One region of the Paenibacillus sp. FSL R10-2788 genome, then DNA from elsewhere that is predicted to be linked to it. Evidence: riboswitches for the same ligand, from Rfam matches in the RefSeq annotation. Region 1 holds a riboswitch; each other region holds the start of a gene.
What was found. Region 1 has a riboswitch for cobalamin ahead of metE (5-methyltetrahydropteroyltriglutamate--homocysteine S-methyltransferase). Riboswitches for the same ligand answer to the same signal wherever they lie in the genome.

Region 1 (7,549 bases):
TGCTGAGGTGTTCTTATCCGCTAATGTAGCTTTTGAAGATTGCTCAGTTGTTGCTGCAGCAGAATTACTCGTATTTCCGCCGTCACTAGCTAATTTGTCAGCTGCCGAATTGTTATCACCCGAGCCACAACCTGCCAATACCACCGCAAGAATTAATAAACATAAGTAATGCAGACCCCATTTGCGCATTCTCATTCCTCCAAAAATGTAGTGGTAATCCCTAGCATTGTAACGTTACGGAATGTCATGTTCTATACAGATCTCTTCCGTCTCTCATTTCTTTGACGCCCCAAAACTTGGAAGGTTGCACTGGAATATGGAATTTCGGTAAATTTCTTTTGGTTTTTCTTGTTGAAATACACAAAAAGCCGCATTTCTGCGACTCTTATTGGACATATTTTTTATATGGGAGGGGTCCCGAAAGTTAAAGAACTCATTTGCTTACAAACTCATTATTTGGTACAATTACCACGTCTAACCTAGTAAAAAAATCCAAATACCCTCTATTCATAATGAATGAGGGCGTGACACGGCTTTGCTGAGACAAGCTCCACCTTGCTGAACAGAGCCGTTCTTTGAATGATACTGTCAATTACTAAAAGGGGAGGTGAACCCTCATGGCAAAAGACGTAGTTTGTGAAGTTAACTCCTGCACCCACTGGGCAGAAGAGAACAAATGCAGCGCTGAATCGATCTTCGTAGCTTTCCACAGCTCCCAAGAACCAAAACGCGCAGAAGAAACAGATTGCAAAACTTTCGAAAGTAAATAAGTAAATGCCTAAAGGGACCCTCCACGGTTCCTTCTTTTTCTTTTTCATTCTAACAAGATTGAGAATTATTATCAAGTAGCTGATTACAAAAAAATAATTGAACTAAAAAGCCAGGGTAAATTACCCTGGCTCTAATTTATTTAAGTCTATTTAGAAGCAATAACCCCTGTCTTTTCCCTCGCAATAGCAGCAGCTCTTACCATGTTACGTAGTGCATCCTCTGTCTCCTGCCAGCCCCGCGTTTTCAGACCGCAATCCGGATTAATCCAGAACTGTTCAGGGTCAAGCACCCGCAGCGCACGATCGATATTCGCAGTCATTTCTTCGACAGCTGGAACCCGCGGGCTATGGATGTCGTACACTCCAAGACCGATTCCTTTATCATAGGCCTGCTCCTCAAAGCTGATAATCAGCTCACCATGGCTACGTGAAGTCTCAATGGAGATTACATCAGCATCCATAGCCGATATTGAATCGATCATGTCATTAAATTCGCTATAGCACATATGCGTATGAATTTGTGTCGTAGCCTTCACATGGTTCGTGGCAACACGGAACGACTTCACTGCCCAGTTCAGGTAATGCTCACGGTCTTCTGCCTTTAGCGGAAGTCCTTCACGAATAGCCGGCTCATCCACTTGAATCATTTCGATGCCTGCATCTTCCAACGCTTTTACCTCATGGCGAAGGGCAAGAGCAATTTGATTGGCTACCTCTTCCCGGCTGAGATCATCACGTACAAATGACCAATTGAGGATAGTAACAGGGCCCGTCAACATTCCTTTAACCGGAAGCTTCGTCAACGATTGTGCATAGACGCTTTCTTTAACAGTCATAGGCTGTATAAATGCAATATCCGCGTAGATCACCGGCGGCTTAACGCAACGGGAACCGTAGGATTGAACCCAGCCATTACTAGTAAACAAGTATCCATCCAGCTTTTCTCCGAAAAACTCCACCATATCTGTACGCTCGAACTCGCCGTGGACCAGAACATCCAGACCTAGCTTTTCTTGGAAGGTAATTGCATCCGCGATCTGCTCACGAACAAATCCATCATAACGCTCCTGATTCCAGACCCCTTTACGCCATTTCAATCTCGCCTGGCGCACTTCGACTGTCTGCGGAAAGCTACCAATTGTAGTGGTTGGCAGAAGTGGAAGCTGCCATTTCTCTTGCTGCACCTTTAAGCGCTCAGCAAAAGGCAGACTGCGTTGGTCTGGTAGAGCTGCAAGTGCAAGCACTTGCTCCGCCACATCCTTACGGCCACGCTCAGGTAGTGCGCGGAACGCTGCAATAGCTTCACGACTAGCGGCCAGCGCTGCTTGAGAAGCTTCTCCTTTATCTGCGACGGCTGCTCCGAGCAGACTAAGCTCTTTAAGCTTCTCATCGGCAAAGGCTAACGCATTCTTAACTGTCGCCTTCAGCTTCACTTCACCTTGAACGGTGACTGGGACATGCAGCAGGCTGCAAGAAGGCTGAAGAATAAGACGATCAAGCGGTACATGAACGCTGAGCTTTTCTACCAGTTGCAGCTTAGCGTCTAAATCGGAACGCCAAATGTTCCGTCCATCAATAATTCCGGCACCCAGCCATTTGTCCTTCGGCCAGCCAAGACGTTCGATGGAAGCCAGATTCGTTCCACCATCGTGCACAAAGTCAAGACCCAAGCCTTGAACAGGCAGCTCTAGCAGTGCCTCCAGCGGCTCAGCAGCTTCAAAATACGTCTGTAAAATAATATTCAAGCCCGGCACGGAGCCGGCAATGTCTGTGTATATCGAGTTAAGCAGTGTTAATTCTTCTTTACTTATGCCTGTAACAATCGCTGGCTCATCGATTTGTACCCAGCTTACCCCTTCTTGCTTCAGTTCCTGTAGCAGTTGAACATAGACTGGAACAAAACGTGCAGCAATCTTGGCGATATCTGCCGCTGCGTAACCTTTGGACAGCTTAAGGAAGGTATACAGACCTAAAAGTACCGGTTTACCTTCAATCCCTGCCTGCGATTTAGCAAAACGATAAGCCGCTAGAGGTTTGTTTTCAGTCAGGCGTGGTGTTTGTGTGCCGATCTCTGGAACGATATAGTGATAGTTCGTATTGAACCATTTGGTCATCTCGCAGGCAGTAGCCTCAGCATTACCACGGGCCATTGCAAAATAAAGATCAAGCCCGATGTCGCCGCCATCATACGCATACCGTGGAGGTACGATTCCAAACATAACAGCCGCATCCAACACATGATCATAAAATGTAAAATCATTTACCGGAATAAGCTCAATTCCTGCTTCTTGCTGGGTCTTCAAATGCTGCAGCTGGATTGCTGCCATTTCGGAGCGGAATTGCTCCTCATTTATTTTCCCCTGCCAGAATGCCTCCAGTGCCTTTTTCCATTCGCGGTTCTTTCCGATTCTCGGATATCCAAGATTGCTTACTTTTACCTTATTCGTCATTTCGATACACTCCCTCTTCAATCTCTTATTTCAAACTCCAAAACTACTTGCTTTCCTATAAAAAAGAGCGCCCTTCCCTAAAAAAGTCAAAGGGAAAGACGCCCATGATATACCCATGGTTAACGTCTAACACCTCCCTATCTTCCGTAGGTGAAGCAGTGCTGTTGAAACAGGCAGGTCTCCTGGCTAGCGGCGTCAACATCTTGAGCAGTCTTCCCAGCAGTAGTAAATTGCCAGTGACCTCTGTTGCTCGAGATTCTTCCGTTACAGTGGCGGGACCGCATCGGCTTCGAACCGAATTTCCCTATTAAGCCTACCGAATTACTATTTTCCGGTCAGCACCTGTCTCCGATATCATTCATCATTTGAGTGTCTTAATCTGATGTCATCATACGTGAAAGCCCCAGCAATCTGCAATAGATTACTGGGGCTTCTGTTATATCGATTCCTTATAACGGACTTAGAAAAATACGAAATATACTACAGCAGCAAGAATTATACGGTATATAGCAAACGGTAAGAGCTTGATACGATTGATCAGTTTTAAGAAGAAACGCATCGATAACAGCGCAAATAGGAAGGCACTAATAAAGCCTGCAATAAAAAACGGCAGCGCGTCCATGGTGAAATATTGCCAGTTCTTCATCAGTGACAACAGACTGGCACCTGCCATGATGGGTACTGCCATAATAAACGTAAAATCAGCAGCGGCACGATGGCTCATCCCGAGGATTACGCCACCAGAAATCGTCGAGCCCGAGCGTGAAAATCCAGGCCATAACGAAAAACACTGTACAAGACCTACACCAAGTGCCTGTTTGTATGTAATCTGATCTACACTCTCAGTTCTGATCTTCTTCGGCCCAAACAGATCCGCAATAATCATTAATATAGCCCCGATCACTAGACCAATTAACACCGTTGAGGTAGAGAATAAATGCTCATCAATATAATCATTAAACAGAACACCTAACACACCTGCAGGCACTAACCCTACCAGAACCTGTGTCAGCTTGAGGTGCCCGCCCTGCTCTAACTGCGGTAGCTTCTCTGTTACAGGGTCCAACTGCTTACGGCTGAAACGCCTTAAGCCCAACAGATCAATGAATCGATTTCTAAAAATCACAACAACCGCTAATATAGAACCCAGTTGAATAACTATTTTGAAGGTATTTGCCGTATATTGTCCAAATAACTCCTGTGATTTCAGCCACATATCATCAACAATAATCATATGACCCGTGGAGGATACTGGAGCAAATTCGGTTAAACCTTCAACAAGCCCCAAAATAATGGCTTTAATAATCGTTAATAGCTCCATGTGTTTCCCTCCTTTTTAATAGTCATTTCTATTATCAGTCCTCCACCCGCTTAGCCCTCAGTGTTCATTCTCCGGCTGCGTTTGCGGAAGTACAGAAACCCAAGAATAACTAATCCGCCAGCAATTAGTACATAGACCACATTGGAGTACACATCCATGTACATGGCAATGTCTTCCCAGGATTCGCCCAAAGCCGCGCCAATAAGCACAAGCAGCAAATTCCATCCCAATGTGCCAATCGTTGTGAAGATCATAAATACTCCAAATTTCATACCTGACATTCCCGCCGGAATCGAAATCAGACTGCGGACCAGCGGAACCATCCGACAAAACAATACAGTCCAATAGCCATATTTATCAAACCAGGCGTCAGCCTTGTGGATATCTTTTTTAGTAACGCGAATTAGACCCCCCCAGCGTTCAACCAGTTTCTCTAACCGGCTCACATCCAATAATCGGCCAATATAATAGAGAATTACTGCACCCAGTAGTGATCCAGCAGTGGCAGCAATGATTACACCAGGGATCGTTAAGCTCGTCGTAGTGGTCATAAATCCTCCAAAGGGCAGGATCACTTCTGAAGGAATTGGTGGAAATATATTTTCAAAGGCCAGCATCAGAAAAATACCGAAGTAACCAAACTGCTCCATAAAATCTGTAATCCATGCTTGCATTCTTGTTACCCCCATTTCTCATATCAAGTTCTTCTTCAGGTTGCGTAAATAGCGGCTGCGAATAAAAAAGAAGTATAGTCCTTGAACAGCCAAATATCCGAGTAACACCGCGCCTGTCTCCGTTGCGATAGATAAGTAGAACAACCGTTGAAGCGCAATAAAGGCAAACACACTGTGTAAAATAGCTATTCCGACCGGCACAAAAAACAATAGAGCGAGCTGAATTGTGACTATTCGATTGAGTTCTTTATCCGTAAGCCCCATCTTGGACAAAGTGGAATATTGATTGCGATCATGATCAAGATCGGTATATAACCGGAAGTAAAGAAAGCTGCCTGCCGCGATAAAAAAGACAGTACCCACCAGCAATGAAGCAAAAAGCATTGTGTTATACAATGTTTTCTGAAGTTCAAACAGCGTGCCGCTGATCACAATCGCATACGGAGAATCACTTTCATAGGACTGTTTGCCTTTATGGGCAAGATCATCTGCGATACCTACCGTCTGTGGAAAATCCTCTACATAAAAACCTGTATAAAGATCCGTCTGCACGGGATCAATAGCGCTGTAGAGCTCATCACTGATCACGACACCACTAAAATCCCCGCCATCTCTACCATCCAGCTCCGGCAATAAATATTCAGCAATGGGGACTTGCGCGGTATAACCTATTTCTTTAATGGCAAGTCCTTGCTGCAAGGAATAGACCGCTTTTACTCTGCCTTCTGTTAAACTGCGATCCCGCTGTGAACCAATCATCACCAGACCTTCGTTGCCCACCAGAGCACGCTCAGCCGTTGTGAAACCTGCACGCTGCAGGGCGAGATTATAATCACTAAAAGCAATCAAGGGAAGGCGTAAAGTGCGATCGGGTCCAGTCTGAGCTTCGACCTCAGCATATTTAATCGGGATACTAAGCGCTTCATAAGGGAGTCCGTGCGTCTTGAGCTCTTCCTTAATTTCGTTCAGATGCTGATCAAAGGGTTCATCCGCCTGATTTCCTTTAGCTACATAACCCACTGCTGCAGGATAATCCAATTTCAGCTCTCTGGAAAGTGTATGTATCGATGCAAATACCCCTACTGAAGTGAAGGAGACTGCGGATACAATCGTCACCATAAAAAACATTCGGCCATTCTCTTTCCAGCGGTAGGACAAGCCCGATAAAGTGATGATATTCGTACGATGCCAATACAAGCGCCGAATGTCCTTAAGCAGCTTAACCACACAAATACTTAGCTGGGTATAAAAGAGATACGTCCCGATAACCGTAATTGCAACGACCGGAAACATGACTTTCTCTACGGAAGCAGCTTTTGCAGTAGCCGCCAAATAATAACCACTAATCAGCAATACAGCAGTAATAATAGATAATACAAAGGATACTTTGGGTTCTTCTTCTGCCTTACGCTCTCCCTGAAACAGACGCATCAGTGACTCATTGCCGATAAAAACAAAGGTGCAAAGCGATATCAGAAAAAACAATAACACGAAGCTGCAGATCGTAAGCACAAGTGCCTGCCATGGGAGATGAAAGGTTAACAGGGGAATTCCCAAAAAAGTGGATCCGATCATCAGAAATAATTTGCCCAGAAGTAACCCGAGAAGGGTACCCGTCAGGATGGCAGAGGTGCCGATCATCATATTTTCCAGAAAAACCATGGTGTTTAGCTGTCTCTTCGTCATTCCATGCATCAATAAAATTCCGAACTCCATCTTCCGCGACTGCAGGAAGGATCCAACGGATACGAGCACGAACAAAGAACAAAAGACATAAATAATTGCCTCTGCCACCATCATCGTATGAGCCGCCGTACTATAAATTAAGCTCTTTGAAATATCCGGATGGTAAATAAACAAAGCGCACACGAAAAAGATCATCACCGAAAAAGCACTGACGACAAAATAAGCGGCATATTTGCGTTTATTACGTGTTACATTCCTATAAGCGAATTGCCGAAAGGTCATGGCTGGTTCCCCCAAGCAGAGACAACATATCAATAATACTTTGGAAGAAAGCGCCTCTATTACTGCCTTTGTACATTTCACTATAGAAACGTCCGTCTTTAATAAAGATGACCCGGTTGCAAAAGCTTGCAGCCACTGCGTCATGCGTGACCATCAGCACCGTAGCTCCTTCTTCCTTATTCACCTCTGTCAACATATTCATGACTTCCCCTGAGGCTTTGGAATCCAGATTGCCTGTGGGCTCATCCGCCAAAATTAACGCTGGACGATGAATCATCGCCCGGGCGATAGCCGCCCGCTGCATTTGTCCGCCTGAGACCTCATACGTGCGCTTCTTCAGTAAATGTTCGATACCAAGCAAGGTAG
Region 2 (7,549 bases), 4.4 Mb from region 1:
TGTCGGACAGATCCGGTGCTGGGTTAGCAATCTTATAAGTTGTTTTTTCTTCATAGGAAAGCAGTTCATACAGCGGATCAATGCTGGCGGTGGAGCCGGCAATAATCGATGTAGATCCATTCGGCGCAATGGCGAACATCCAAGCGTTACGTACGCCGTCCTTAGCTACTTCTTCTTGCAGCTCGCGCCATTGCTCAGTCGTTACATATTTACCTTCTTGCTCACCGCTAACATAACCGCGGGAAGTGAAGTATGCGCCAGTCTCCCAATCGGATCCAGCAAATTTCGGATAACGGCCTTTTTCACGGGCAAGCTCCATGCTCGAACGAACCAACAGGTAGTTGATATGTTCATATAAATGATTGTTATATTCTACGGCTTCATCGGATTCCCAACGAATGCCCTTGAGTGCCAATAGGTGATGCAGGCCGAATGTGCCGAGACCTACTGCGCGGTACTGGCTGTTCGTGTATTGTGCCTGCAGAACTTCAATATTATTAATGTCGATTACGTTATCAAGCATACGAACTTGGATCGGAACAAGTCTTTCTAATACGCCAGCTGGAATCGCCCGTGCTAAGTGAATCGAATTCAGGTTGCAGACTACGAAGTCGCCAGGGATTTTGGAAATAACGATACGGGTCTGGCCATCTTTAGTTACTAATTCTTCTTGCTCAATAACTGTTGCAGACTGATTCTGCATAATTTCTGTACACAGGTTGGAGGAGAAAACCATACCTTGATGACGGTTTGGGTTAGTCCGGTTCACGGTATCGCGGTAGAACATGTACGGTGTACCTGTTTCTAGCTGTGATTTCATAATCCGTTTCATGATGTCGATCGCAGGAACAGTGATCCGGGATAATTCCAGGTTCGCTGTAGCTTCAGCATATTTTTCACGGAAAGTACCTTTGCCAAGCTCTTCATCGTAGAAATCTTCCAATCCTAGTGGACGGCCATTTTTATCTGTCCAGCCCATGACCTTTTTCACCTCATGAGGGCAGAAGAGGTTCCAATGGCTGCGCGATTCTACAGCTTCCATGAACAGGTCAGGCAGGGAGACGCCATGGAACACGTCATGTGCACGCATGCGCTCGTCACCGTTGTTCAGCTTAAGATCGAGGAAAGCGAGAATATCTTTATGGAATACATCAAGATAAACAGCTACAGCACCTTTACGTGTGCCCAACTGGTCTACGCTGACTGCTGTATTGTTCAACTGGCGAATCCAAGGGATTACGCCGGAGCTTGTGTTCTTGTGGCCACGGATATCCGAACCACGTGCCCGTACTTTTCCAAGGTAAACGCCGATGCCGCCACCCATTTTGCTTAGACGTGCTACGTCTGTATTGGAGTCAAAGATACCCTCTAGGGAATCGTCTACAGTATCAATAAAGCAGCTGGATAGTTGTCCAGCGACCTTTTTGCCGGCATTGGACATTGTAGGTGTAGCAGCAGTCATGTAGATGTTGCTCATAGCCCAATAAGCTTCTTTTACAAGCTCAAGACGTTTCTCAGCTGGCTCACGGTGCATCAGGTACATGGCAATAATCATATAACGTTCTTGTGGAAGCTCCATCACACGGCCGTCAAAATCATGCGCCAAATAACGGTCGGATAGCGTAAGCAGACCGATATAGTCAAACAAAAGGTCGCGTGTATAATCGATACACCCACCTAGTTCGATAATTTGTTCTTTGGTGTAATGACTTAGAAGTTCTTCGCGATAGATTCCTTTTTTCACGAGATCCGTAATTAGTGGATACAATTCACCGTAAGGCTCTTCTGGATAAGCTTTGTAGCGGCGATGAACGGCAGCTTTTTTATAAAGGGTTGTCAGAAGGGCGCGGGCAGCTGCGAACTTCCAGGTAGGCTCTTCTTTTGTTACAAGCTCTAGAGCGCTCATGGTGAAGGCGTTGCTGATTTCTTCTCCGCTTACCGAGTCACGACGCAGTTTGGAATTCACTCCACGCAGCAAAGTTTCTTTATTTAGTTGATCGAGACCTTCCAGAATACGGTCAGCGTAGACGGAAAGACGGTTCTCATCAAAAGCCAGTTGGCGATTATCCGGTTTTACTACGAATTGCGGCATGGTTAGTTCATCCCTTCTTATTTCAAATTAATTTTCAATATCAAAAATTGATATATTATAGCGCAGCAGGCTGCCACAGAAAGACCTCCGAGCCGTTCATGCTGGCCGGAATGTCGATAATGCGTTGGTTGGAGCTTCCCCGGTAGAGAAGCGTAGTATCTTTCAGTTCTTCTACAAATCTTCCATCTATTAACACCTGACACTGCTTAAGTAGATCCCATTCCGGCGTACCGGGAAGGGCTGTAAGTTCTTCGTACGTATAACCACTGTAAATCCAGATTGAGAAGCCTGGCAGTACAGCGCGAAGCTCATGAATGAACCCCAGCAACTCTTCTGCTGAGAAAAAAGGATCGCCGCCTGCCAGTGTCAGACCATCCAGCAAAGGGTTAGCGGCGATTTCTGCAATAATTTCATGTTGTCGTTCTAAGGTGAAGACTTCTCCATATTTAAAGTTCCATGTCTCGGGATTAAAACATCCCGGGCAACGATGGCGGCAGCCGCTGAGAAAGAGGACGGCCCGCATGCCCTCTCCCTCGTTAATCGACTCCGGATAGTAACCGCAAATATTCATAGATGCTTAACGCGATCCCGTACTTCAGCTTGTTTGGCGGCATTAAAGCGGGTCTGATAGTCGCCGGTTAAATAACCTGTAACTCTGCGCAAACGGCGGATGTGCACGTCATTCTCATGTGCGTTGCAGGAAGGACAGTTTGTCCCAATTACGCCTTCGTATCCACAGCTGGAGCAGCGGTCAATCGGATGGTTAATGCTGAAATAGCTGACCTGTTGTTCGAGCGCATATTTAATAATTTTGATAAAAGCCGATGGGTTGTTGCGTGCATTGCCGTTTAATTCGACATAAGAAATAGCCCCGGCATTGCAATATTCATGGAAAGGAGCTTCCAAGCTGATCTTCTGAGCAGCACCCAGATCGAAGTATACAGGGATGTGAAAAGAGTTCGTATAATATTCACGGTCAGTTACGCCCGGAATGGAACCCAGTACCTTGCGGTCAACTTTTGTGAATTTACCGGACAAACCTTCTGCTGGAGTTGCGAACAGAGTGATGTTGAGATCCAGTTCCTCACTTTTCCGATCGCAATAGTCCCGCATATGACGCACAATAGCCAGCGCCTTGGCATGAACTTCCATATCCTCGCCATGGTGTTTGCCGTACATAGCTTTCATACATTCCGCCATACCGATGAAGCCAAGAGACAGACTGCCATGCTTTAGCAGATCGCCTACAGTGTCATCAGGTGCAAGATGCTCGCCGCCTTCCCAGACGCCTTCTCGCATCATGAAATCGGAAGCTTTAGCTTTTTGTGCGGTTTGAATGTGGAACCGATGAAGAAGTCCTTCCAGCGCAATATCCATATAATGATTTAGATCTTCATAGAAGCCAGCTTCGTCTGCGACGGTACGTCTGCCTGTTACTGTGCCGTGTGCCAGACCTAGCCGAACCAGATTCAGTGTATTAAAGGAAAGGTTGCCCTTTCCAGAGCAATGATTACGACCAAAACGGTCACCGAGCACTCGGGTTCGGCAGCCCATTGTAGCGAACTCCGTATCAGGATCACTTGGATCATAATACTGCAAGTTGAGCGGAGCGTCCAGATTAGCGAAGTTTGGATATAGTCTGCGCGCAGAACATTCAGCCGCTTTTAGGAACAGTTCATAGTTAGGATCGCCTTGTTGTTGATTGATTCCTTGCTTGCATTTGAAGATTTGAATCGGGAACACTGGTGTTTCTCCGCTGCCAAGTCCGTTCATAGTTGCTGTTAGCAGAGAACTGATCACAAGCTGACCTTCTGGTGAAGTACAAGTACCGTAGTTGATGCTGGTAAACGGTATTTGTCCACCGGATCGGCTGGACATGGTATTCAGATTATGTACCATACTTTCAGCCGCTTGCAGGGTTTCGATTTCGGTTTCCTTTAGTGCAAAACGGAACGCTCTTGGATATAACTCCGCCAGATCGGTCCGGCTCATCGTAATCTCGCCCAAAGATTCATCAGCTTGTCCTTCTTCAAAATAATCCAGACCCTTGCGGAACAGCTTGGCGAAGGATTTGGTTACATAAGGTGCCAGATCATAGTCGAGTTTATTGGCGGATACACCACCATATTGAGCATTTTGCTGGGATTGGAAAATAATCGCTACCAGAGACATAGCAGTCATTATTGAGTTCGGAGGACGAACGCTGCCGTTGCCGGTATTGAAACCTTCACGGAGAAGTTTATCAAACGGGATAAAAATACAGTTCGTCGTTCCAATCGCGTATTGATCCAGATCATGCACATAGACGACATTGTCATCAATAGCCTGCACTAGCTGCGGCGGCATCGTAAAATTGCGGGCGTACCATTTTGAATATTCACTGCCGAACTTGCTCATTTTACCGGAGAAACTCTCTCCATTCAAATTGGCATTCTCGCGCAATAGGTCCATATCCCGACTGTCGATAATATCCCGGCCTAAATCAATGAGCTCTTCTAAAAGAACTTCCCGTGCATTTTCTACTCCATTAAATTGTCTCTCCAACAACGTCATTGTACAGCTCTCCTCTCAGTATAAAAGAAAAACATCTATCATCAAATCCATATATCCATAGGAAGTTGGACTACCATAAGCAGTCGTATATTTGTTCTGATTACATAAAAAAAGCATCCCCTACCCGAGGATGGCAGAAAATGCCCGATGCGTTATGTAAATATCCACACGGATATTTGCAGAGGTCTCTACGTAGATGACCGCATGCGGACACCATCCCTGTTCCTCGCAGGCATCAATAGTTGGTGTCGTCGAAACAGGTAGGTCTCCTGGCTTCCGTGGGATCTCTCGGCGCCTTCCCAAGGGTGTTCCTAACCCTCAGTGGCATCTGCCGGGAGATGTGGATTCTCAAGCTTCCCAGAAGCTTAAGAAGGCCATCCGGTTACAGTGGCGGGACCGCAGCGGATTCTCACCGCGCTTCCCTATTAAGCTCTAAATCCGGTTAAGGATCAAAGCGCCTGTCTCCACTATATTTTGTTGTCGTTAGATAAAAATAACCCAAGATGTTGTGTTTGTAAACAGTTTTTTAGAAAACCCGCGCGGGGAGCGGGTTCTTTAAAAGTACTCCACAAATGATCCACAGGCTGTCCATAAGTAATCCACAATTGATCCACAGGGAGATTCGAAATGATTCATAAATTGTCCGAAAAGATGCCACAAAGAGTCCATAAATATAGTGCAGATGACCCTAGAATTTGCGCATGAGAAAATACTCTTAGCCCAAAGTCATATTTTGGAGTAATCAGAAGAAATAGAAGAGATAAGGGAGGATAATCTTGCTTAGTTTGTGACAGAGCGGTGGAATTGTTACAATGGAAGAAGATGGGTACTATAAAATTTCGAGGAGGTATTCTCATGCCTATTGCTGAAGTTACAGTTATTCCAATTGGAACAGGCAGTACCAGTCTTAGCAGCTATGTTGCGGATATGCAGCGGGTGCTGAAGACAGTAGAAGGGATTACATATGAACTTACGTCCATGGGGACGATCATCGAAGGGCCTCTGCAACGCATTTTTGCCGCGGTAGAAGCTTTGCATGAGTCTCCTTTTGCCGCAGGTGCAGAACGTGTCTCTACCTCACTTAAAATAGACGACCGCCGCGATAAACCCTCCACTAGCCGTGGAAAGTTAGAGTCTGTGGAGCGTAAGCTACAGGTGGATTAGCAGTTTAGGAGGGCGGAAAACAGGGAGAAATAGGCTTGCGTTTCTGGCTGAAAGTTGTATAATATTTTTTGTTTGACAGAAAAATCAGCTTTAAGCTGGTGTAGCTCAGGGGTAGAGCAACGCACTCGTAATGCGTAGGCCGGGGGTTCAATTCCCTTCACCAGCATCCCAAAAAACCATATGTGGCGCGGATTTCCGAGGGTTCGGGACCGCGTCATTTTTCATTAAATCCCCTGGCTTCTAACATTCTTCTAAAAGATAAGACATGGCGAAATAGCTAATGAAAACGGTATGACTAGTGGTCACTGTCGAGCAGATGGAAGGCGTGTCGCAAGCTGACAGCAATCAGAATGAAGGATGGTGGAGGAGGAGCAGCATAAGCTGCTTTTTTCTTGCGGGGGCAGATCGGTTAGATGGTAATTACTATAAAAATAAAAAAGACACCACAAGGTGTCTTAGTACAGATACTTTTCGCTCGAATTTCACGAGCTCGTCAGTGAACTGAGTTCATAAGCAAGACTGGCTACGGCTAACAGATGAAGAGATAAAGTAATATCAATGTTAAAATGTGCGGTAATATTAATTTTCATAGATAACCACGCTCCTAAAGTATAAATACACATAAAGAAAACTTTATAAAGCGCTTGGCCTGCCATCATCAGTGCCAGGTAGCCATCCTGTACAGACGCCTTAGCGTTTCGACAGTAACATTATACTTAATATTTTGTGTTTTGCAAACCAAAGCCCCCTTAAGACTGAAATAATGAGCAATGTGACAATTATGTCATTCTGAATTGAATATTGTTAGGTTAATCGATGGGGAAGTTTACGTGTCTCCCTTATACTGGAAATTAAATGATTTTATTTCCGAAAGGGGACAATCCACTGATGACTGACGTAATTAAAGCAATAATACTTGGCATAATAGAGGGCTTAACTGAATTTTTACCAGTATCATCTACTGGACACCTTATTTTAGCAGGCGATTTGCTTAGCTTTGAGGGAGATGCTGCAATAACTTTTAAAATTGTTATTCAGTTGGGTGCAGTGATGGCAGTTCTAATTCTTTATTGGAAAAGGTATTTGGAAATTGGGGTTAATATGATTAGAATGGATTTTTCCAAAAGCAAAGGATTAAATGTCATTCATATGATTTTGGCTATGTTACCAGCATTAATCCTATATCTTCTCTTCAAGGACACAATAAAAAGCCAATTATTTGGCCCAACCCCTGTTTTGATCGGTCTAGTTGTTGGTGGCGTGTTGATGATCATTGCAGCGCGAAATAGGCGGACTGAAACCGCTGATACTATCGATGGGATTAATTATAAACAGGCTTTCGGAATTGGTCTGTTCCAATGCTTGGCGTTATGGCCGGGATTTTCGAGATCAGGTTCGACAATTTCAGGTGGCCTGTTGCTTGGCACTAGCCAAAAAGCCGCCGCAGATTTTACATTCCTTATTTCTGTGCCAGTTATGTTTGGTGCAAGCTTGTTGGATTTGTACGATAGTCGTGATTTGCTGAGTTCTGACGATTTACTTCTAATGTTAATTGGCTTTGCGACATCCTTTCTTGTGGCAATGATTGCAGTAGTGACGTTCATCAAACTGATTAAGCGACTTCGATTGGAGTGGTTTGCTCTATACCGGTTTGTTTTAGCGGCTCTCTTCTATTTAATTGTCATACAGTAATTGGATTAATCAATATGAACATCATGGGAAAGAAGCTTTTAAAAAGGG
Region 3 (7,549 bases), 3.9 Mb from region 1:
GTGGATTATTTCATCAATGGGATGCTTCATAGTGTGGAAGCGGGCCGCAAGGATATCTTGAGTGCCGCTTACGGGATCATTGAGAGTAATGATGAGTTAAGTGCAGCCTACTTCCAGCGCGTGATGTCTGAAACATATTTCCGTAAGCAGCTACTTGAGCCTTATATGGAATCAAGACTAGCTGCGGCGTCCAGATCTGCGGATATACTGAGCTTTGTACTCCATTGGGGGCGGTTCCTGCCAGTGGCGTTAGAGCAGTCTTTTGCTCAAAATGCTGTGAAGGATTATTTGCTTGAAAAGCTCCAGCTGGAACATGATCCGGTGGCTTCTGTAGCGGAAATTCATGAAATTGTAGATAAGGCAGAAAAAGATCGCCGCAAAGGAACAGGAGTTGCTCCTAAGGCACTCTCCCTAATGCAGGATCTTGCTGCTTCAGCAGATAGATTCTTACTGAACCGCTTATCGCTTTCCGATATGACGCAGGAGGAGCTTCTGGAGGTAGTTTTTTTACGGTATGGTAATGTTGTCGATTGGCAGCCGCCACTGGATAGGATTAGCAAGCAGAAAGAGAATGCGCTGCGTGCAGCTTACCGCTGGTTTGGTGAAGAGAAGCCGAATGAAGAGATTTTTACAGGATTGTCTCCGCAGGAACTAGACGATGTGCAGCTACTGGGTCGTCGTTTGCTAAAAGAGGCGCGTGTTCTGGAACCCTTTGAACGGCTTCCGCTAGCCTTTTACTATACAACTCAGCGTGAAGGGGGTCCGCTGGATTACGATGCGCTTCTGGAGCTGTTAAAGCGTAAATCCGGTTCCGACAAAGAAATCATCTATCGGTTTTTTGCTTGGTCGCAAGGCAATCCTTTATTTACGGTTTCGAATAAAAAGCTGCAACCGGGTTACCGTAAGGCGATTCTGAAGTATTTCCTGAGCAGTGATCGTGAAGCGTTCAAGAATCGGGAATTCCGAAAGAACTATGTCGCGGCAGCTCGGCCTGCTCTGCAAAATGTGTACAATGAAGCCCGCTCCCAACTGGCTTCCCCGCTGGCGCGCTGGATCAGCCGCAGCCGATTTCGACTCTTAATCTCCGGCTCCATTACGGGTATTCTGGTGATTATTGCAATTATCGTATTCAGTATGTTACGCCCGGATGATACGAAGACGGCTCTGCCGGGGACAAGCCCTGAGCCGACCCCTGTTCAGAGTGCAGGTAATGAGCTGCCTCCGGCTTCAGTATACTTGAAGGATCAGAGCGACGAAGGAGATAAGGGGAGCAGCATATTGGTGTTCACCTTCGCAAGTGCAGATGACTGTGTGCAGTTTCAACCGACTGAGATTAGTTTAATGTCTTCGTCTACAGAGATAGATAAAAGCTTTAAGGTCGCTGCTACGAATGGCACTTGTCCAGTGCCGTCAACGGATGGGACGGATGAGGGAAACGCCGCTGACGATTCAGATGCCGCTGGCACTACTGGAGGAACAGCAGAAGGTGCAGATGCTCCTAACGCAGTAGCTGATGCTTCTCCGTCTCCTACGCCTTCCTCTGATACTGAGGACAGCACTGGGTTGCCTTCCGCAACAGCTGTGACTGAAGGTGAACAACCATCCTATCAGGTTGAGGTTACATTGGAGCCTGGAGCGACAATTCTAGAGAAAAGTATGATCAAGGCCGGAAGATTTACATTGATCGTAGATCCCGACCCTAATTTTCCACCAGCTTCTGATTCAAGTGCTGAACCCTCCCCAACTGCAAGTCCGGAAGGAACAGCCGAATAACAAGCTTTCTGAACAGCAATACCTACCGGCAGGTGGTGTATTGCTGTTCATTTTTTTGCTGCCCATACTAAGCTTTTCTATAGACATGCTATGTATTAATAGATATGATTATGGATGTCAAAATAAGATACTACATACTGGAAAAGGTGCAGACTCTATCAATCTAGTCGTCTGCTTAAAAGGGAAGTCCGGTGCATGAGTCCGGCGTGGTCCCGCCACTGTATGTGCGGAGCGTTTCTTCTATAAGCCACTGCCCTGAAGGTAGGGTGGGAAGGTGAAGAACAGCGATGAAGCATTAGCCAGGAGACCTGCCTTTTTTGTGAGCGTTTCTATTCTTCGTGGGGTAAGAATGTGGAACATATACAGATGGACTATCGGCAGGAAGCAAGCGCCGGAGCCTCGATTTGTAATCTTCCCTGACCGCCCTCCAAAGGGGCGGTCTTTATGTTATGCGTCTTATTCCCAGCAGTACCCATTCTTATACAGAAAGAGGTTAAACAATGAAGAAAATCATGTCTTCCAAGTTTGTAGCACTTGGGCTGGCCTTATTCATGGTCATTTCAATTCTAGGAACATCTCTTGCTCCGGCAGGACAAATATTTGCAGAAGCGAGCGCTGGCTCCGGTCTGGAAGCAACTGCTGCGGAGCGGATTAATGTTGCGGATGCGACTTATGCGGCTGCAGAATATCTCTTGAAAGGTGGCGTGCAATCGGATTGGCAAGCTATTGGATTAGCGCAAGCAGGATATAAGCTGCCAGCCAGTTACCATTCAGAGCTTGAGAAAAAAGTAAAGGATGCAGCTGGCAATTTCGCCAATGTAACCGATTATGCTCGAATCGTGCTCGCAGTGAGAGCGATTGGTGCAGATCCTACTAGCTTTGCTGGTAACGGAACGACTCCTGGCTATAATCTGATTGAGAAAATTTATAATAACAGCAAGCTCAGTGAACAGACGCTAAATAATCCGGTATATGCCTTACTTGCGCTGGATTCTGGTAAATATAATATCCCAAGTGACGCGAAATGGACGGCGGATAAGCTCCTTACGGAGATTCTCTCCAAACAGAATCCGGATGGGGGCTTTGCATTAACCTCGGGCGCAAGTGAGTCTGATATGACAGCGATAACCTTGACGGCTCTGGCGGCACATAAAAATAATCCTGAAGCCTACTTAGCAGGGCTACAAGCCGTAGCTTGGTTATCTGCAGCTCAAGATAGCCATGGGGGTTACGGTGACAGTGCTGAAAGTAGCGCACAAGCAATCCTTGGACTCACATCCTTCGGAGTTGATCCTAGTGGATTAGAATACACCAAAAACAAAGTGGATCTAATGGAGAACCTGCTTAGCTATCGTCTAGCTGATGGTAGCTTCACCCATAGCCGTGGTGGAAGCAGTAATGTTCTGGCGACAGAGCAAGGACTTCAGGCGCTGGTTGCGTATAATTTGCTGTATAAAGGAAGCAACAGTAAGCTATACGATTTTTCCAAATCCTCCGTTCAGAGCTCACTCATCTACGCTCCTGTAACGATTGAGGGACCACGGGCCACGTTGGCACAAGGGTACGCCTATGCTGGCAACGCACTTGGAGCGTTAGAGAAGCTGGCGCTTCAAACGAACTTGCCGATCACGAATCCTTCGGGCAGTTATGTGACTGGCATCGGAAGTATTGCTGCTGGAAGCTTTGGTGGTTATGACGGATGGATGTATGTTGTATCACGTGACGGAAAATGGATTAATCCCGATGTAGGCATGAGTGATTTTGTACTTAAAGATTCAGATCAGGTACTGGTTTATTATGCCGGAGATGACACTAAACTTGTGGATTCCGTTACCCTTTCCAAAGCAAATCTTAAAGAGGGCGATTCTTTTAACGTCATTGTAACTAGTAAGACGTGGAAATGGGACGCTGCTACGAACACTTCCTCTCCTGTAACTGCAAAAGCTGCGGGTGTTCAGGTCCAAATTGGAGCTCAGACGGTAACGACGAATGCTAAAGGTGAGGCCGTATTCTCAGGAAATGTGCCCGCAGGTGACTATACACTGACTGTAACTGGCTACCGCGAAGGTAAAGCGCCAACGGTTGCTAAATATACAAAAGCTATAAAGGTAATTTCTAAGAATGTAACAGCTTCACTTACCGTTGAAGGCCCGGAAGGATTGATTAGTGAAGGGACTTTAAAAGCCTCCAATGCTCTTGAAGCGTTGCAGCAACTAGGGTCTACCGATGATTTTAAAGTAGATATCACCAAATCGTCTTATGGCAACTTTGTATCAGGTATCCATGGAGTTTCGCAAGGTACTTACGACGGATGGTGGAGCTTCGTAGTATCACGCGGCGGGGAGTGGATATATCCAAGTGTGGGTATGGATGCGTTCGAACTACAGGAATCCGATCGTGTGCTTGTCTATTATGCAGGTGAAAATACACAGGTTATAGATTCTGTGGCGCTTTCCCCAACGCAGCCAAAAGCTAATGAAGCTTTTACCGTAAAGGTTTCTCAGAAAAAGTGGGTGTGGAATCAGGACAGTTTCACTTCTGATCCGGTTACCTCACCAGCAGCAGGTGTGCAGGTTTCGATTGGTGATAAGAAGGTAATCACGAATGAACAAGGTGTAGCTGTTGTTGATGGGGGTCTCCCGGCAAATAGCTATACAATGACTGTTACCGGCTATGCTAAAGACAGCGTACCGAGCGTAGCGCGTTATACTCAGTCTCTGACTGTTGGATCGTCTGTTATTGCTCCAGCTAAAGCTACCGCTACCCTTTCAGTGATTGGAGATAGCCGGAAGGGAACCATCCTAGCCAGTACAACAGTAGCTCTAAAAGAGGGCGAAACGGCTTATAGCTTACTAGTCAGTCAATTAGGCACTAAGGTAGTATCATCCGGCAACGCTGGAAGCATCTACGTGAAGTCTATTGACGGGTTGGCTGAATTTGATGAAGGCCCAAGCAGCGGATGGAAGTATAAAACGAACCGGGATGCTGATCCAAGCATAAGTGCAGACAGCTATATTTTGCAGAACGGTGATACTTTATATTGGTACTATACCTCTGGAGAATAAGGAAGAGGATTGATTAGGCGGGTACATGGATTCGGAGTAACTAACGGATCGGGTGCCCGCCCTTTTTATATTTGGAGGAAAGTCGTTTTATGACAATATATACTTTTATTCGACACAATATTCAAAAAATCATCAAACTCTTAGCCCTTCCGACCGATAAAAATAGATAGATCATAAGATAATGCGAAGGCGGAGTGTAGATGAAAAATTTGAAAGTGAAATACAAAATAGGGCTGCTTTTGGTATTCGCTGTAATCATGGTGAATGTTGTAGGGGGCATAGGCATCATCACGATGACCCGAATGGCCGAAAAGACAAATGAGACATATAATGAAAATTTATTGCCTGTTTCTTACGTGGGGCAGATGCGTACGAATAATCGGGCTATTGAATCCTATCTTTTGGAGCGTTTGATTAGCGTTGATGCCAGCAAAAACAAAGAACTTTCTGAGAGTATCCAAGTGAAGGTTCAGGATAACAATGAACTTATGAACAAGGTGAAAGCGATTCAGTATAATGATCCTGCTATTGTAAGTAAAATCAAAGAGTATGAGTCCTTTTTGCCAGATTATCGCGCACAGCGGGACAACATTATAAAGATTGCTGATAGTAATCATAATCAAGAGGCCTATCGAGTATTTTCAGGCGAGTTTAACGATTCCCGTGAAAAAATGATCAACCTACTTAAAGGAATTAGTGATTCGTTGCTTAAAGATGCTGATGAACACAATTCAGATTCCATGGCAACCGCTAAAAGCATGCGGGTAAACAATACCATAATGATTACGTTCGCCTGTGTGATTTGTATCGTGATTAGTATTGCAATCATTCGACTGATAACAAAACCCCTTAAAGAACTGCAAGGAATAATGAAGCGGGCAGAAAATGGAGATTTGACCGTAATAGCAACGTACACTGCCAAGGATGAGATCGGCCAAATTAACAGTTCATTTAACAATATGCTGCAGGGCTTGCGGAAGATGATGCAAGGGATTGCAGAGAGTGCGGAGCTGCTGTCAGCTTCATCGGAAGAGATGAGTGCAAGCGCTGAGCAGACCTCATTGGCTTCACAAATGATCGCTGTATCTTCTGGAGAGATTGCCGCGGGTTTTGATGAACAGACAGAGAGCATTAACAATACAACACGTTCCATAAAAGCAATGACCAATGATATTGCAGCCGTAGAGGGCAGCAGCTATGAAATGTCGGATCTAATGGGCGTAGTTTCCGGTTCATCGGATCGTGGAGTAGAGGCTGTAGACCAAATCATTGTGCAGATGAAGGAAATTGACCTCAGTGTAACTCAGAGTCAGGAGATTGTTTCTAATCTGGGGACATTGTCACAAGAGATTAATACAATTATTACAACGATTAACGGTATTGCTACACAGACGAATCTGCTTGCGCTCAACGCTTCTATAGAAGCAGCACGGGCCGGTGAGCATGGACGGGGATTTGCTGTAGTTGCTGGAGAAATTCGTAATCTGGCGGAAGCAACTAGAAATAGTTCTTTGCGGGTTACAGATATTATTACACATATCCAAAAGCAAACCGAAAGCGCAGTAGAATCCATGGCTTTGGGTACTGAGCTAGTCACCAATGGCGTAGTTCAAAGTCATCTGGTATCTCAAGCTTTTCATGAGATTCAGACTTCCATTAAAGAAGCTACCTTACAGACAGCCGAAATTAGAGAAGCGGTTGCTCATGTAGCCATGGAATCACAAGGTGTGGCAGCAGCTATGGAACAGGTCAACGTTATATCTAGTAAAGGGGCGGAGGGTGTTCAGGACACAAGTGCAGCGAGTCAGGAGCAACTATCCGCAATGGAGGAAATGTCGGCTTCAGCTCAGTATTTAGCGGTGCTGGCAGAAGATCTGCAAAAAATATTGTCCAGCTTCAAACTATAGAGCTTCATAATAATGTTAAAAAAACAGCAGAGCAGCGGTTCTCCAGTAACGGAGATCGCTGCTCTGCTGTTTGTGGTTTTAGCAGATTGGGAGCAAGCGCGAGCCAGCTGATCTCAGTTGGTCAAGGTGGGAGAGATGTAAGCGGACTCAGCAGCTCAGGAGCGGATAGATGTAAGCTGGTCTCCGTAGGTCAGGAGCGGATAGACGTAAGCTGGACTCAGTAGGTCAGGAGCGGTTAGACGTAAACTGGACTCAGTAGGTTGCGGGCAAACATATGCTATGTGGGCTCCAGCGACAACAGTGGCAAGACGAAGGGAAGGAAACAATAAAAACCTTGGAGATGATACCTCGTACCCTGTACCCTGTACCTCGTAACTCGTAACCCGTACCCCGTACCCCGTACCCCGTACCCCGTACCCCGTACCCCGTACCCCGTACCCCGTACCCCGTACCCCGTAACCCGTAACCCGTACCCCGTACCCCGTACCCCGTACCCCGTACCCCGTACCCCGTACCCCGTACCCCGTACCCCGTACCCCGTACCCCGTACCCTGTAGCCTGTACCCTGTACCCCGTAACCCTAGTGTCCCCGGCTGTTCTCTAGTTTTTTAAACACACTATCTACTTGATATTCCCCAGTTTAATGTCATCTGGGTCCGATAATGTGGGCTTATGCTTACCCCCACAGGCTATCGGACACAGCCGCCGCTATTTGCCCATTTATCACCATTGGAGCGAAGTTTCGGACTCCAGTGCAGCTATTGGTGTGGAAAACGCTGGAAACTGGTTTATTTCGCATCAATA
Region 4 (7,549 bases), 4.0 Mb from region 1:
TACCTTTGGTCAGATATTTTCCGTTGGCACTAATGGTGGTTAGCTTATTGCCGTTCAGGTTTAGCTTAACCTTGGTATCTTTGATTTGTGCACCTTTTTTTAGGTAGACCAAATCGCTTTCGGTGCTGGAGGAACGCTCCTTCAGACCAGACATTAATACATTGTGGAGTTCAGGATCAGACCACTTATAAGTTTTACGGTTGAAATGCTGCCCGTTATCCCAGAGCATGGAAGTCATTTTCTTTTCTTTCAAATAATAAGTCAGATACTCGAAGAATTTAAGCTTCTCGCCCTGTTCAATCACACCCGTGTCTTTATCGAAACCTAATAAACCAAATTCGCCGACGATGACAGGGATGCCTTTAGCTACAAATGTATTGTAAACGTTATCAAAAGTTTGAGTGATATCGTTTTTTGTATCTTTTTCAAATGTGGTGTAGCCGGCAATGTTCACACTAAAAGGCCAGAAGCCATAGAAGTGAACGGTCGCAATAATATTCGGATCGTTTAGAGCCGTAATCGTCTTATAGAGATGATCCATTCTTGTTTGTGTAGGTGAAGACTCTAATGAAGGCAATACAAGTGGGCGGAGGTCGTTTTTCCCACCGGATTTCCGCACGATCTGATAGAAGGAGTTATTGAGTTCAGTAAGCATTTGCTCCATTTTTGCTTCGTCTGTGCTTCCACCATCGGTGAACCGAGGTTCATTTATGCTCTCGAACATCAGCTTATCGGATTTGTCCTTAAAGCGATCGGCAATTTGAGTCCAGGCTGCATTATAACGCGCCAGCGTTTCATCGTGTTTTTCTTCCATATGGCTTACCCATAGCCAGGAATCATGATGGACATTAATCATGACATAAAGCTTGGCGTCCAGTGCCCAGCCGACAACTTCTTCCACACGGTCGAGGTAGGCTTTTTCTAGGGTATAGTCTGGTGCCGCACCCATGTGAGTATCCCAGGTCACAGGAATCCGAATACTTTTATAGCCTTGAGCGGCGATCTTTTTAATAAGTTCTTGGGTCACACGAGGATTGCCCCAGGAGGTTTCGTCCTCACCTGTAGCATCTAAAGTATTACCGAGGTTCCATCCGGGCTGCATTTCGTCTACATAGGATTGGATCTTACTCTTTGGCGCTGCCTTAGCTTGTTGCTCATCCTTAGTTGCAGCTGCAGCCATGGATGAGAACAGAGAGAGCAGAAGAGCGGTGACAAGTGTCAATGATAAGAAGGATTTCTGGATTCGCGTAGTCATTGAATTCTCCTTTGTGAGATAAATTTAGGATGCTTGGACCTGGCTTTGACGCTGTACTTGGTGGTTAGATGAACACGAACACCTCCAATGTTATTTTTGTAAACGCTTTCTGAATATACCCTAACATAGAATTCACTCAGCGAGTACCTTACTAATTTGTGGCAAATTCATATAAGAATTAGTGATTTAAATTAATTTTCCCCACAGTTGGATAAAGAAATTATTTAAATATCCCTACTCGTAGAAATTGGTTATTCAATAGGATTATCTCTAGCTGCCCGTTATACAAAAAAGAAATATAACATGACAAAAGCATATATATTAGATATGATGAAGCATGAAAATTTAAAATTAGAAATAGGTGCCAACTATGAATGTTGCGGAAGTACAATCATAGAGTGGTTAAATGGAAAGCGGGTGTGAATCCCGCGCGGTCCCGCCGCTGTGAAAGAGGAGTCCTTGCAAAATGCCACTGGGAAACTGGGAAGGCAGCAAGGGTGATGATACTTGAGCCAGAATATCTGCCTTTTTCTGTTACACCATCAAACTCTACGATCGATAGAGAGGTGCTTGAATAGTGTTTGCCAGCTAGTATTGTGGTTCACTATCTTAACCTCTTGACGTTTATGTTGAGTGGTTTTTTTGTGGTTATAAGAAAGTTTATTCTGTTTTTTTATCATAGGTATGAAGGGAAGGGTTATGGAAAAATGAAGAAAAATAAGTTTTTAGCGTGGTTACTCATTGTAGCTGTATTTATTACGACATTCTCTACAAGTGTTATCCCGGCTCAAGCAAATGGAGCAAGCTCTACTCTTAAAGGGTACGTAACTGTAGCCGTAGAGAAATTCACCGTAGGCCAAGGGTATATTAAGGAACCTATTAAAGTTCCGATTTATGAAGGCGATAATGGCGCATCTTTAATAACACGTGCGCTAGGAGATGGGAATTATAGATATTTAGGAAATATAGATAGTGGTTTTTATTTATCAGAAGTTAAAGATAGTGGCAGAAGCGAAGTCAATATTCCACAATATATTTTAGATATGATTTCAGCTGATGGGAATACAGTCGGCACTAAAGCAGACCCAGAGTGGTTAAGTCAGTTTGACTATACTTCCATGTCGGGTTGGATGTATGCAGTAAATAATGTGTTTCCTCCGTTTGGGATGACCGATTATAAGCCTCAAGACGGTGATATCATTCGAACTCAGTTCACCACTTATGGCTATGGTTCTGATCTTGGCGGCTGGGGAGAAATCCCAGTTCAACTTGCCAATAAGGATGCTTTAACTGCGGAAATCGCCGAGATTAACAGTGACCCTAATAAAGAAACTATTTTGGACAGACCAGTAGTACAATCGGCAGTTTATCAAGCCTATTCCGTGCTCGAAAATATGGCAAGCTCTCAAATAAGTGTAGATCATGCGCTTGTAGGGCTTAACCATGCATTAGATATAGAACCCCCTGTTATTACTGTAAGTGGCATACAAGATAAACAGGAAGTATCTAATAAAGATATAAGCTTCAAAGTAGCTGTCACAGACAATGTATATAGTGACATCATTCCAGAAGTGAAGTTGAATGGTGTTACTTTATCACCTGCGAATGGGGAGTACAAAGCTTCTCTGAATTCAGGCAGTAATGCAATTACTGTAACGGCTCTTGACGGAGCTGGAAACAAAACAAATGTAACTTATCAAGTTACTTACAAACTGGAAACTACAGTTGCCGTCAAACAACAGTTAGATAAAAGCCTTGCCTATATTCTAAACACTGTAAAGAATCCGTCGTTTGGTACAGGTAGTGGAGAATGGTCGATTCTATCTTTAGCACGGGCGAACTATACAGTGCCTAACGGTTATTACGATCTTTATTACAACAATGTAGCAACAAAAATAGCATCGATCATTAAAGAGGATGGAAAACTCGACGCCAATAAAAGCACAGAGAATTCCAGAGCGATTCTAGGGCTTACCTCTATCGGAAAAGATATCACAAATGTTGCGGGATATGATCTGAGAAAAGCACTCGCTGATTATCAATATATCCAAAAGCAAGGCAATAATGGTCCGATTTTTGCTCTGATTGCGCTAGATAGCCATAACTATGAGATCCCTGTAGTTGATGGAGTTACAGAACAGACCACAAGAGAAAAACTAGTTCAGTACATTTTAGATAAAGAGGTTAAAAAAGGTACAGCAGAAGCTGGTGGCTGGGCATTAGGCGTAACCAAAGCCGATGTCGATATGACTGCGATGGCGATGCAAGCTCTTGCACCTTATTATGCAACCCGAGATGATGTAAAAGCCGCCGTGGATCGGGCCATCCAATGGCTGTCCGATAACCAAAACAATCAAGGCGGATTTACAAGCTGGGGAAGCACTAGCAGCGAAAGTATCTCACAGGTAATTGTGGCCTTAACTGGTGTAGGCGTAGATCCGCACACTGACACTAGATTTGTTAAAAGTGGAAATTCGCTTATTGATGCATTGCTTAGCTTTGCTGCACCTGAGGGTGGATTTAAGCATATCCTCACAGGCAAAGTAGACAATATGGCAACGGACCAAGGTACGTATGCACTTGTGTCTTATGATCGTCTGATCAATCATAGCAGCCGTCTCTTTGATATGAATGATGTGCAATTAGAACAACCTACTACTGTTGTAGCCAAACAACAATTAAATAAAAGCCTTGCCTATATTCTAAACACTGTAAAGAATCCGTCGTTTGGTACAGGTAGTGGAGAATGGTCGATCCTTTCTCTGGCACGGGCGAACTATACAGTACCTAACGGTTATTACGATCTTTATTACAACAATGTAGCAACGAAAATAGCATCGATCATTAAAGAGGATGGAAAACTCGACGCCAATAAAAGCACAGAGAATTCCAGAGCGATTCTAGGACTTACCTCTATCGGAAAAGATATCACAAATGTTGCGGGATATGATCTGAGAAAAGCACTCGCTGATTATCAATATATCCAAAAGCAAGGCAATAATGGTCCGATTTTTGCTCTGATTGCGCTAGATAGCCATAACTATGAGATCCCTGTAGTTGATGGAGTTACAGAACAGACCACAAGAGAAAAACTAGTTCAGTATATTTTAGATAAAGAGGTTAAAAAAGGTACAGCAGAAGCTGGTGGCTGGGCATTAGGCGTAACCAAAGCCGATATCGATATGACTGCGATGGCGATGCAAGCTCTTGCACCTTATTATGCAACCCGAGATGATGTAAAAGCTGCCGTGGATCGGGCCATCCAATGGCTGTCCGATAACCAAAACAATCAAGGCGGATTTACAAGCTGGGGAAGCACTAGCAGCGAGAGTATCTCGCAGGTAATTGTAGCCTTAACTGGTGTAGGTGTAGATCCGCACACGGACGCTAGATTTGTTAAAAGTGGAAATTCGCTTATTGATGCACTGCTTAGCTTTGCTGCACCTGAGGGTGGATTTAAGCATATCCTCACAGGCAAAGTGGACAATATGGCAACGGACCAAGGTACGTATGCACTTGTGTCTTATGATCGTCTGATCAATCATAGCAGCCGTCTCTTTGATATGAATGATGTGAAAGTGGAACAACCAGAAGAACCTGGGCCTGGGCAACCAGAGGGTCCGAAAGAATTTCCGTTACCTTCTGGGGAGAACCCGAAAGTTGAAATCCCAAATGACGCTAATGATTATATCGTTCCGATCAGCACTGGAGATAGCAACAAAGAAATCACAGTAGCTATTCCGGAGGGAAATCAATCGAAGGTTAGTGTCAATTTACCAAGTAACAGCGACCTTCCTCAGATAGAGGCCATAAAAGGTAACGTATCTGTAGTCATTCCTAAGGGTGCAAAAGTTACAAGTGGGGATGCCTCTGCAATTGAACTGATTTCAGCTTTAACCGGTGGAGAATCTGCACTAAAAGATAGTGTGAATCAGATTATTCCCGGGGACAAGAAGCTTGATAACATTCTTCAAGCATTTTCCATGGGTGGTAGTGCAAGAGTAGAATTCAGTCAATTTATTACGTTAACCTTTAAGGACCTTAAAGGAAAAGATGCAGCTTATATTCAAAATGGCACTCCTCATGCCATTCAAAAATTTGCAAGTGATGACTTAGGTTTTGCAAGCGGTAAGTCTGAGTATGCCTATGATAGTGGAAATGATTTAATTGTAAAAACCAATCACTTCACTGACTACATTGCTTATGCTTCCAGTGCAGTACAAACACCTGGCGGCGACGGTGGTAACGGTAATGGCGAAGGTAATGGTAGTGGAAATGGTGAAGGAAATGGCAGCAACAATGGTGGCGGAACCACTCCATCGAAACCATATGTAATCCTGTCCGTGGATAAGCTTACGATTAATAAGGGATATGTTGTTCCATCTGTACAGGTAGAGCTACAATCTGGTGACACAGTGTGGTCTGTACTAAAAAGAGTGCTGGATAGCCGCGGTATCGACTATAGAGATTCCTGGAACAGTGACTTTGGAAGTGTGTATGTTGAATCCATAGCTGGTGATGGGGAATTTGACCATGGCAGCGGCAGTGGATGGATGTATAATGTGAATGGGAAATATCCTAATTATGGTGCATCTTCATATGACCTAAGTGCCGGGGACAGAATTCAGTGGCGTTATACTACGAATTTGGGTGTGGATCTAAATGCACCGATACCAACGATGAGCCCAACCCCAACGCCTAAGCCTGGTGCTACTCCGGCTCCTGGTGGGGGAGCTAATCCGGAAGGCAGTGGTGATCCAAATGTGAGTCCATCTCCAACAGTGACTCCTAAGGATCCTACCCAGAATACGAATGATATTAAACAACTGTATACAGATGCTGATAAGATCTCTTCCTGGGCCTATTCAGCGATTGAAACAGCTACAGTAAAAGGGTATATCCAAGGTAACAATGGTCAGGTGAATCCGAAGGCTTATATCACAAGAGCGGAGTTCACTAAGATTCTCGTTTCTGCATTAGAACTTGATATTAAGAGTGATAAAGGCATTACCTATAAGGATGTCGCTCTAGGCGATTGGTTCTATCCATATGTGAATGCTGCGCATAAGGCAGGTCTAATCACAGGCTTTAATAATGAATTTAAGCCAAATGACAAGATTACTCGTGAGCAGATGGCCGCAATTATCGTCAGAGCATTGGCCATCCCGGCGACGAAGCCTGGAACAGCGATTAAAGATATCAACACAGTATCGGCATGGGCCAAAGCAGATGTAGAGACCGTTGTTGCGACTGGTTTGATGTTAGGTGATGATAATCAATTTAAGCCTAAAGAGCTAGTAACCAGAGAAATGGCGGCTGTTGTAGCTACTAGAACCCATGATTATAAGAGTGGGAACAAAGTGGTTAGTCCAACTATTCAGAATACAGCAGTTAGTTCTTACATTCAGAACACAGCTGCCTTTTTGCAAAAAACAGTAACAAACCCGGTCATTTCCTCGGTTGGCGGGGACTGGACAGTCTTCGGGCTGGCACGTTCAGGTGTGAAGGTTCCAGATAGTTATTACACTAAGTACTATGCAAATGTAGAAGCGACTCTTAAAGAAAAATCAGGGAAGCTGCATAGCGTAAAATATACGGAATATGATAGAGTTATTTTGGCATTAACTTCAATCAACAAAAATATTGATAAAGTGGCGGGTTATAACCTACTGGAACCGCTCGCGGATTTTGATACTGTAATTAAGCAAGGTATTAATGGACCTGTGTTTGCTCTCATTGCACTGGACAGTAATCATTACGACATTCCAGTGGTTAAGGATGTAAAGACGCAGACGACTAGAGAGATGCTCATTGATTATATTTTGGGCAGAGAGATCAGCGGCGGTGGATGGGCACTAGGCAGTAATGCTACAGCGGCTGATCCAGATATCACGGGGATGGTCATTCAAGGCTTAACGCCTTATTACAAAACCAACGCCAAAGTAACAGCTGCTGTGGACCGGGGGATTGCTTGGTTATCCAAAACACAGACAGCAGACGGTGGTTTTGCAAGCTGGGAATCTACAAATTCCGAAAGCATCGCTCAGGTGATTGTAGCTTTAACTGGCCTTGGTATTGACCCGCATAAGGATTCCAGATTTATTAAAAATGGACATTCCGCAGTAGACGCATTGCTTAGTTTTGCTGCACCTGAAGGTGGCTTTTATCACGTGAAGCAGGGTGGAGTAGGCAATGGAGGCGCGCAACCAGGAGAAGTAGATCTTATGGCTACGGATCAGGCGATGTATGCACTGGTTTCCTATGATCGGCTCGTTAATGGCCAGACACGTCTTT

Region 2: it holds a riboswitch for cobalamin, as region 1 does, so the genes downstream of both, NSQ50_RS02370 (anaerobic ribonucleoside triphosphate reductase) here and metE (5-methyltetrahydropteroyltriglutamate--homocysteine S-methyltransferase) in region 1, are expected to answer to the same signal.
Region 3: it holds a riboswitch for cobalamin, as region 1 does, so the genes downstream of both, NSQ50_RS04430 (DUF4430 domain-containing protein) here and metE (5-methyltetrahydropteroyltriglutamate--homocysteine S-methyltransferase) in region 1, are expected to answer to the same signal.
Region 4: it holds a riboswitch for cobalamin, as region 1 does, so the genes downstream of both, NSQ50_RS03790 (S-layer homology domain-containing protein) here and metE (5-methyltetrahydropteroyltriglutamate--homocysteine S-methyltransferase) in region 1, are expected to answer to the same signal.

Annotation. Positions count from the first base shown of each region.
Region 1 covers NZ_JBBOQA010000001.1:4,904,742-4,912,290, forward strand. Annotated here, with positions in the region: gene NSQ50_RS21885 (DUF4349 domain-containing protein) at 1-189, opposite strand, end outside; gene NSQ50_RS21890 (DUF1540 domain-containing protein) at 618-770, shown strand; gene metE (5-methyltetrahydropteroyltriglutamate--homocysteine S-methyltransferase) at 917-3,220, opposite strand; cobalamin riboswitch at 3,376-3,581, opposite strand; gene NSQ50_RS21900 (undecaprenyl-diphosphate phosphatase) at 3,681-4,541, opposite strand; gene NSQ50_RS21905 (DedA family protein) at 4,592-5,215, opposite strand; gene NSQ50_RS21910 (FtsX-like permease family protein) at 5,234-7,183, opposite strand; gene NSQ50_RS21915 (ABC transporter ATP-binding protein) at 7,158-7,549, opposite strand, start outside.
Region 2 covers NZ_JBBOQA010000001.1:532,554-540,102, forward strand. Annotated here, with positions in the region: gene NSQ50_RS02360 (ribonucleoside-diphosphate reductase subunit alpha) at 1-2,092, opposite strand, end outside; gene nrdG (anaerobic ribonucleoside-triphosphate reductase activating protein) at 2,148-2,663, opposite strand; gene NSQ50_RS02370 (anaerobic ribonucleoside triphosphate reductase) at 2,660-4,645, opposite strand; cobalamin riboswitch at 4,888-5,122, opposite strand; gene NSQ50_RS02375 (MTH1187 family thiamine-binding protein) at 5,501-5,809, shown strand; tRNA gene NSQ50_RS02380 (tRNA-Thr) at 5,904-5,975, shown strand; gene NSQ50_RS02385 (undecaprenyl-diphosphate phosphatase) at 6,698-7,501, shown strand.
Region 3 covers NZ_JBBOQA010000001.1:1,029,422-1,036,970, forward strand. Annotated here, with positions in the region: gene NSQ50_RS04425 (GAP1-N2 domain-containing protein) at 1-1,773, shown strand, start outside; cobalamin riboswitch at 1,901-2,103, shown strand; gene NSQ50_RS04430 (DUF4430 domain-containing protein) at 2,274-4,838, shown strand; gene NSQ50_RS04435 (methyl-accepting chemotaxis protein) at 5,039-6,745, shown strand; gene NSQ50_RS04440 (hypothetical protein) at 6,832-6,969, shown strand.
Region 4 covers NZ_JBBOQA010000001.1:864,656-872,204, forward strand. Annotated here, with positions in the region: gene NSQ50_RS03785 (cellulase family glycosylhydrolase) at 1-1,255, opposite strand, end outside; cobalamin riboswitch at 1,598-1,798, shown strand; gene NSQ50_RS03790 (S-layer homology domain-containing protein) at 1,963-7,549, shown strand, end outside.